Regions from separate parts of the Sinobaca sp. H24 genome, predicted to be linked through region 2. Evidence: a T-box and tRNA genes for the amino acid it is inferred to sense, from the RefSeq annotation. Region 2 holds a T-box; the other holds one or more tRNA genes.
What was found. The T-box of region 2 lies ahead of ileS (isoleucine--tRNA ligase). A T-box ahead of a tRNA ligase gene usually reads a tRNA of that ligase, here a tRNA-Ile.
Positions count from the first base shown of each region.

Region 1 (3,412 bases), on a different contig from region 2:
CCTTGCGGCTTCGCAGAGACCTGTGTTTTTGATAAACAGTCGCTTGGGCCTTTTCACTGCGGCTCTCCTGGGCTATTCACCCGAAAGAGCACCCCTTCTCCCGAAGTTACGGGGTCATTTTGCCGAGTTCCTTAACGAGAGTTCTCCCGCGCGTCTTAGAATTCTCATCCCACCCACCTGTGTCGGTTTGCGGTACGGGCACCTTTTTCCTCGCTAGAGGCTTTTCTTGGCAGTGTAGGATCGGGAACTTCGGTACTTAATTTCCCTCGCCATCGCCGCTCAGCCTTGATGAAGAGCGGATTTGCCTGCTCTTCGGCCTAACGGCTTGGACGTGCATATCCAGCAGCACGCTTGCCCTACCTTCCTGCGTCCCCCCATTGCTCAAATGGAAAGGAGGTGGTACAGGAATTTAAACCTGTTTTCCATCGCCTACGCCTTTCGGCCTCGGCTTAGGACCCGACTAACCCTGAGCGGACGAACCTTCCTCAGGAAACCTTGGGTTTTCGACGGAAGGGATTCTCACCCTTCTTTTCGTTACTCATACCGGCATTCTCACTTCCAGGCGCTCCACCAGTCCTCACGGTCTGGCTTTACGGCCCCTGGAACGCTCCCCTACCACGATCCCCCAAGGGGGATCCTCCACAGCTTCGGTACCGCATTTAGCCCCGGTACATTTTCGGCGCAGAGTCACTCGACTAGTGAGCTATTACGCACTCTTTCAATGGTGGCTGCTTCTAAGCCAACATCCTAGTTGTCTAAGCAACTCCACATCCTTTTCCACTTAATGCGGATTTAGGGACCTTAGCTGGTGGTCTGGGCTGTTTCCCTCTCGACTACGGATCTTAGCACTCGCAGTCTGACTCCCGGACAACAAGTCTCTGGCATTCGGAGTTTGACTGAATTCGGTAACCCGGAAGGGCCCCTCGTCCAATCAGTGCTCTACCTCCAGGACTCTATCCGAGGCTAGCCCTAAAGCTATTTCGGGGAGAACCAGCTATCTCCGAGTTCGATTGGCATTTCACCGCTACCCACACCTCATCCCCGCAATTTTCAACTTGCGTGGGTTCGGGCCTCCAGTAGGTGTTACCCTACCTTCACCCTGGACATGGGTAGATCACCCGGTTTCGGGTCTACGACCGCATACTAATACGCCGTTGAAGACTCGCTTTCGCTGCGGCTCCGCCTCTTCGGCTTAACCTGGCATACGATCGTAACTCGCCGGTTCATTCTACAAAAGGCACGCCGTCACCCATAAACGGGCTTCGACTACTTGTAGGCACACGGTTTCAGGATCTGTTTCACTCCCCTTCCGGGGTGCTTTTCACCTTTCCCTCACGGTACTGGTTCACTATCGGTCACTAGGGAGTATTTAGCCTTGGGAGATGGTCCTCCCGGATTCCGACGGGATTTCTCGTGTCCCGCCGTACTCAGGATCCACTCCGGAGGATCAGCGATTTCGGCTACCGGGCTGTTACCGTATCCTGCGGGCCTTTCCAGGCCGCTTCGCCTATCGCTGATCTTGATAACTCCGATGGAGTGTCCTACAACCCCAGGATGCAAGCATCCTGGTTTGGGCTGATTCCGTTTCGCTCGCCGCTACTCAGGAAATCGCATTTGCTTTCTCTTCCTCTGGGTACTAAGATGTTTCAGTTCCCCAGGTCTGCCTTTATCTACCCTATGTGTTCAGGTAGAAATACTATCGGATTAACGATAGTGGGTTCCCCCATTCGGACATCCCCGCCTCACAGCTCACTTACAGCTCCGCGGGGCGTATCGCCGTTCGTCGCGTCCTTCATCGGCTCCTAGTGCCAAGGCATCCACCGTGCGCCCTTTCTTACTTAACCGTTTTTCCGTAAAAAAACAGCTGGCGCCTGCATATGCAGGGCTTGCTTGGTTTTTTGTTTCGTTGTCGCTATCCAGTTTTCAAGGAACCAATAGAGAGCACAATATGGTATTACCATATGCTCTTGTTCTTATTTTTTATGGTGGAGCCTAGCGGGATCGAACCGCTGACCTCCTGCGTGCAAGGCAGGCGCTCTCCCAGCTGAGCTAAGGCCCCATAATATCTATTAATTTATGATGGTGGGCCTGAGTGGACTCGAACCACCGACCTCACGCTTATCAGGCGTGCGCTCTAACCAGCTGAGCTACAGGCCCATCCTATAATTAATATTAGAACAAACTTCAGAACAAAATTGTCCTCTCAAAATGGAATGAAAACAACTGCGCGCACCCGGACCGGCGGTCCGGGGTCGATCCACGAATCAAAGCTCCGTAGAAAGGAGGTGATCCATCCCCACCTTCCGGTAGGGATACCTTGTTACGACTTCACCCCAATCATCTGCCCCACCTTCGGCGGCTGGCTCCCAAAGGGTTACCTCACCGACTTCGGGTGTTGCAAACTCTCGTGGTGTGACGGGCGGTGTGTACAAGGCCCGGGAACGTATTCACCGTGGCATGCTGATCCACGATTACTAGCGATTCCGGCTTCATGCAGGCGAGTTGCAGCCTGCAATCCGAACTGAGAATGGCTTTGCGAGATTGGCTCCACCTCGCGGTTTCGCATCCCTCTGTACCATCCATTGTAGCACGTGTGTAGCCCAGGTCATAAGGGGCATGATGATTTGACGTCGTCCCCACCTTCCTCCGGTTTGTCACCGGCAGTCACCTTAGAGTGCCCAACTGAATGCTGGCAACTAAGATTAAGGGTTGCGCTCGTTGCGGGACTTAACCCAACATCTCACGACACGAGCTGACGACAACCATGCACCACCTGTCATTTTGTCCCCCGAAGGGGAACCTTCTGTCTCCAGAAGTAGCAAAAGATGTCAAGACCTGGTAAGGTTCTTCGCGTTGCGTCGAATTAAACCACATGCTCCACCGCTTGTGCGGGCCCCCGTCAATTCTTTTGAGTTTCAGCCTTGCGGCCGTACTCCCCAGGCGGAGTGCTTAATGCGTTAGCTTCGGCACTAAGGGCATCGAAACCCCTAACACCTAGCACTCATCGTTTACGGCGTGGACTACCAGGGTATCTAATCCTGTTTGCTCCCCACGCTTTCGCGCCTCAGCGTCAATAACAGACCAGAGAGCCGCCTTCGCCACTGGTGTTCCTCCACATATCTACGCATTTCACCGCTACACGTGGAATTCCACTCTCCTCTTCTGCATTCCAGTTCTCCAGTTTCCAATGACCCTCCACGGTTGAGCCGTGGGCTTTCACATCAGACTTAAGAACCGCCTGCGCGCGCTTTACGCCCAATAATTCCGGACAACGCTTGCCCCCTACGTATTACCGCGGCTGCTGGCACGTAGTTAGCCGGGGCTTTCTGGTGAGGTACCGTCAGGGGGCGGCCCTGTTAGAACCGCCCTTGTTCTTCCCTCACAACAGAGCTTTACGATCCGAAAACCTTCA
Region 1 covers NZ_JALBWT010000012.1:15,974-19,385, forward strand. The annotation lists rRNA gene MMY81_RS16025 (23S ribosomal RNA) at 1-1,844, opposite strand, end outside; tRNA gene MMY81_RS16030 (tRNA-Ala) at 1,984-2,059, opposite strand; tRNA gene MMY81_RS16035 (tRNA-Ile) at 2,081-2,157, opposite strand; rRNA gene MMY81_RS16040 (16S ribosomal RNA) at 2,279-3,412, opposite strand, start outside.
Region 1: it encodes a tRNA-Ile, which carries the amino acid that the T-box ahead of ileS (isoleucine--tRNA ligase) is inferred to sense. The anticodon was not compared.

Region 2 (3,412 bases):
CTGTTTATGCTATAGGCGGAGACATTCAAAAAGTCGGTGAAAATATATTTTTGTGCACTCCGGACAATATTGATGTGTCCGGTGCCATTTCAGAAGCACTGTATGAACATAATCAGGAACAACCTTAAAGGAGAGAAATAATGGCGCAAATTGGAGCAATTTTAGCTGCAGGAATGCAGATCTATTCATTTATCGTACTAGCTTATATTCTTATGTCGTGGTTTCCCAATGCCCGGGAAACATCCATCGGCCAGTTTATAGGATCCATCGTGGAACCTTTTCTGGAGCCGTTCCGCCGCGTGATTCCACCGCTTGGAATGTTTGATATTTCTCCACTAGTGGCTCTGCTCGTATTAAATATGGCAAGCCGCGGTGTTCAAGCGTTATTTATGTAAAAGGAGCATCTATGGACTATTCTGAGCATTTTCGAAAAGAAGAACACCCCTTCATCGAGCAGGTGCGGGATTGGAAGCAGGCAGTAGAGACGTATTATGAAACTAAGCTGACAGATTTTCTTGATCCACGTGAACAGGATCTGCTCGCGATGATCATCGGTAAAGATGAAACCGTACGTTATCAGTTTCATGGAGGAGCCAATGGGGCTGAACGAAAAAGAGCCTGTATTTATCCTTTTTATGAAGAAATAACAGAAGACTCGTTTCATTTAGCTTTATACGAAGTTTCCTATCCCGCCAAGTTTGTAACCCTCCGCCACCCCGATATACTGGGGACGCTTACGGGTCTTGGCATTAAAAGAGAAAAATATGGGGATATTATAGCCGGTGAAGGGTTTTTTCACTGTGTGGTAAGCGAAGAAGTCAGCCTGTACCTGGAAATGAATCTGACTAAAGCCGGCAATGCACCGGTGCAGGTCGAGAGAAAGCCGCTGCAGGATGCATTGGAAGCAGAGGAAAGCTGGGAGGAGGTAAGCTCCACGATTACTTCTTTCAGGCTTGATGTCCTTATTGCTGAAATGTACGGCGTTTCCAGAAGCAAAGCGCTTCCTTATATTGAAAAAGAAAAAGTAAAAGTAAATTGGAAGACCATTACCCAGCCGGCTTATCAGGTTGCCCCCGGCGATTATGTATCCGTGCGGGGCATGGGACGGCGGAAGATTTTAAGTAATGAAGGATTGACGAAAAAAGGACGATATCGTTTGCAGTACGGAAAAAAGAAAGACCAATAAACGACAGCAGAGGTGAAGCCAGTGCCAATTACTCCTTTAGATATCCATAATAAAGAGTTTACAAAAGGATTCCGCGGCTATGATGAAGATGAGGTTAATGAGTTTTTTGGATCAGGTAATTAAAGATTTTGAAGCTGCTATCCGTGAAAAAAATGAATGGCAGACAAAAGCAGAAGATCTGGAAGAACGTGTAGAACACTTCTCCGCTATTGAAGATACGCTGAATAAGTCGATTATGGTTTCCCAGGAAACGGCAGAAGAAGTAAGAAAAAGCTCCAATAAAGAATCCCAGCTGATCATTCAGGAAGCGGAGAAAAACGCGGATCGTCTGATTAACGACGCATTGAGCCGTACAAAGAAAATGGAATTGGAAATGCAGGAGTTGAAAAAGCAGGCCAGCGTATACCGGATGAGGTTTAAAATGCTTGTCGAGGCCCAGATGAATCTCTTACATAGCGAAGAATGGGAAGATATTGCGAAGGAAACGCCTGCAGCAGAGACGGATCGAAATATTGACTAACCGGATTTTCTGAATTATACTTTCTACACAACATATTAAAAAACGAAGACAGGGACATACTTTATCGTACGCCGTCTGGACAGCGAGCTGTGACATGGTGAAAGCACAGTACAATGGCAGGTAAAGACATCACCCTGTAGTTCCGATACTGAAATAAAAGTAGGTACCGGCGGTTGTTTACCGTTATACAAACCCAAAGTGGCTGTGTTTTTTCAGCTATTAGGGTGGTACCGCGAGCCTTCTCGTCCCTATCGGATCGAGAGGGCTTTTTTGTGTGTCTGGATGATGTATCCGTATATTGAAACTTTTAAAAAGAGCTTACAAGTAAATGAATGGGGGAAATAAAATGAGTTACAAAGAAACACTTCTCATGCCGAAAACGGCGTTTCCAATGCGCGGCAATCTGCCGAACCGGGAGCCGGAAAGACAAAAAGAATGGGAAAGCGAAAACATGTATCAAAAAGTACAGGAACGCACAGCCGGACGTCCGTTATTTGTGCTCCATGATGGACCGCCGTATGCAAACGGAGATATCCATATGGGTCATGCCCTGAATAAAGTATTAAAGGATTTCATCGTCCGCTACAAATCCATGTCCGGGTTTCATGCCCCTTATGTGCCGGGCTGGGATACCCACGGTCTTCCGATTGAAACGGCATTAACAAAAAACAAAAAAGTAAACCGGAAAAAAATGTCGGTGGCAGAATTCCGTCAGGCCTGTGAAGACTACGCGTTAAAGCAGGTGGACCGCCAGCGCGAGCAGTTTAAAAGACTCGGCGTACGCGGAGACTGGGATAATCCGTATATTACGCTCACGAATGACTACGAAGCCCAGCAGATTAAAGTATTTGGAGAAATGGCCAAGCGTGGTTATATCTACAAAGGCAAAAAGCCGGTCTATTGGTCACCTTCTTCCGAATCAGCTCTGGCCGAAGCGGAAATTGAATACCATGATAAAAAATCAGCATCTATTTACGTCACGTTTGATGTAAAGGACGGCAAAAATATTCTGGACGGGGACGAAAAGTTTCTTATCTGGACCACGACTCCCTGGACCATCCCGGCAAACCTTGCGATTGCTGTTCATCCGGAGCTGACGTATGTTTCGGTCAGGCAGAATGATAAAAAATATATCGTAGCTGAAGGCCTGTTGGAGCAGCTGAAAACCGAGCTGGAATGGGAAGAGGCTGAAACGCTCCGCACGTTTAAAGGAGAAGAGCTTGAGCATGTAATGACAAGCCACCCTATTTATGGAAGAGACTCTCTTGTTATTCTGGGTGATCATGTAACACTGGATGCTGGTACAGGCTGTGTCCATACAGCGCCCGGGCACGGGGAGGATGACTATGTAGTAGGTCAGCAGTATGGCCTGGAAGTTCTCTGTCCAGTAGATGATAAAGGGTATTTCACGGATGAGGCGCCCGGTTTTGAAGGACTTTTCTATGATGAAGCAAACAAGCAGATCACTCAAAAGCTTGATGAATTAAATGCTCTGGAAAAACTGAACTTTTTCAAGCACTCCTATCCGCATGACTGGCGTACAAAAAACCGGTTATTTTCCGGGCTACTGCTCAGTGGTTCGCTTCTATTAAAGACTTTAGGGAACAGCTGCTCGAAGAAGTAAAAAATGTAACGTGGCTTCCTGAATGGGGAGAAACAAGACTATTTAATATGGTTCGTGACCGCGGGGACTGGTGTATTTCCAG
Region 2 covers NZ_JALBWT010000010.1:159,727-163,138, reverse strand. The annotation lists gene MMY81_RS14985 (cell division protein SepF) at 1-128, shown strand, start outside; gene MMY81_RS14980 (YggT family protein) at 141-395, shown strand; gene MMY81_RS14975 (YlmH family RNA-binding protein) at 407-1,186, shown strand; partial or broken gene MMY81_RS14970 (DivIVA domain-containing protein) at 1,208-1,706, shown strand; T-box leader at 1,743-1,959, shown strand; partial or broken gene ileS (isoleucine--tRNA ligase) at 2,053-3,412, shown strand, end outside.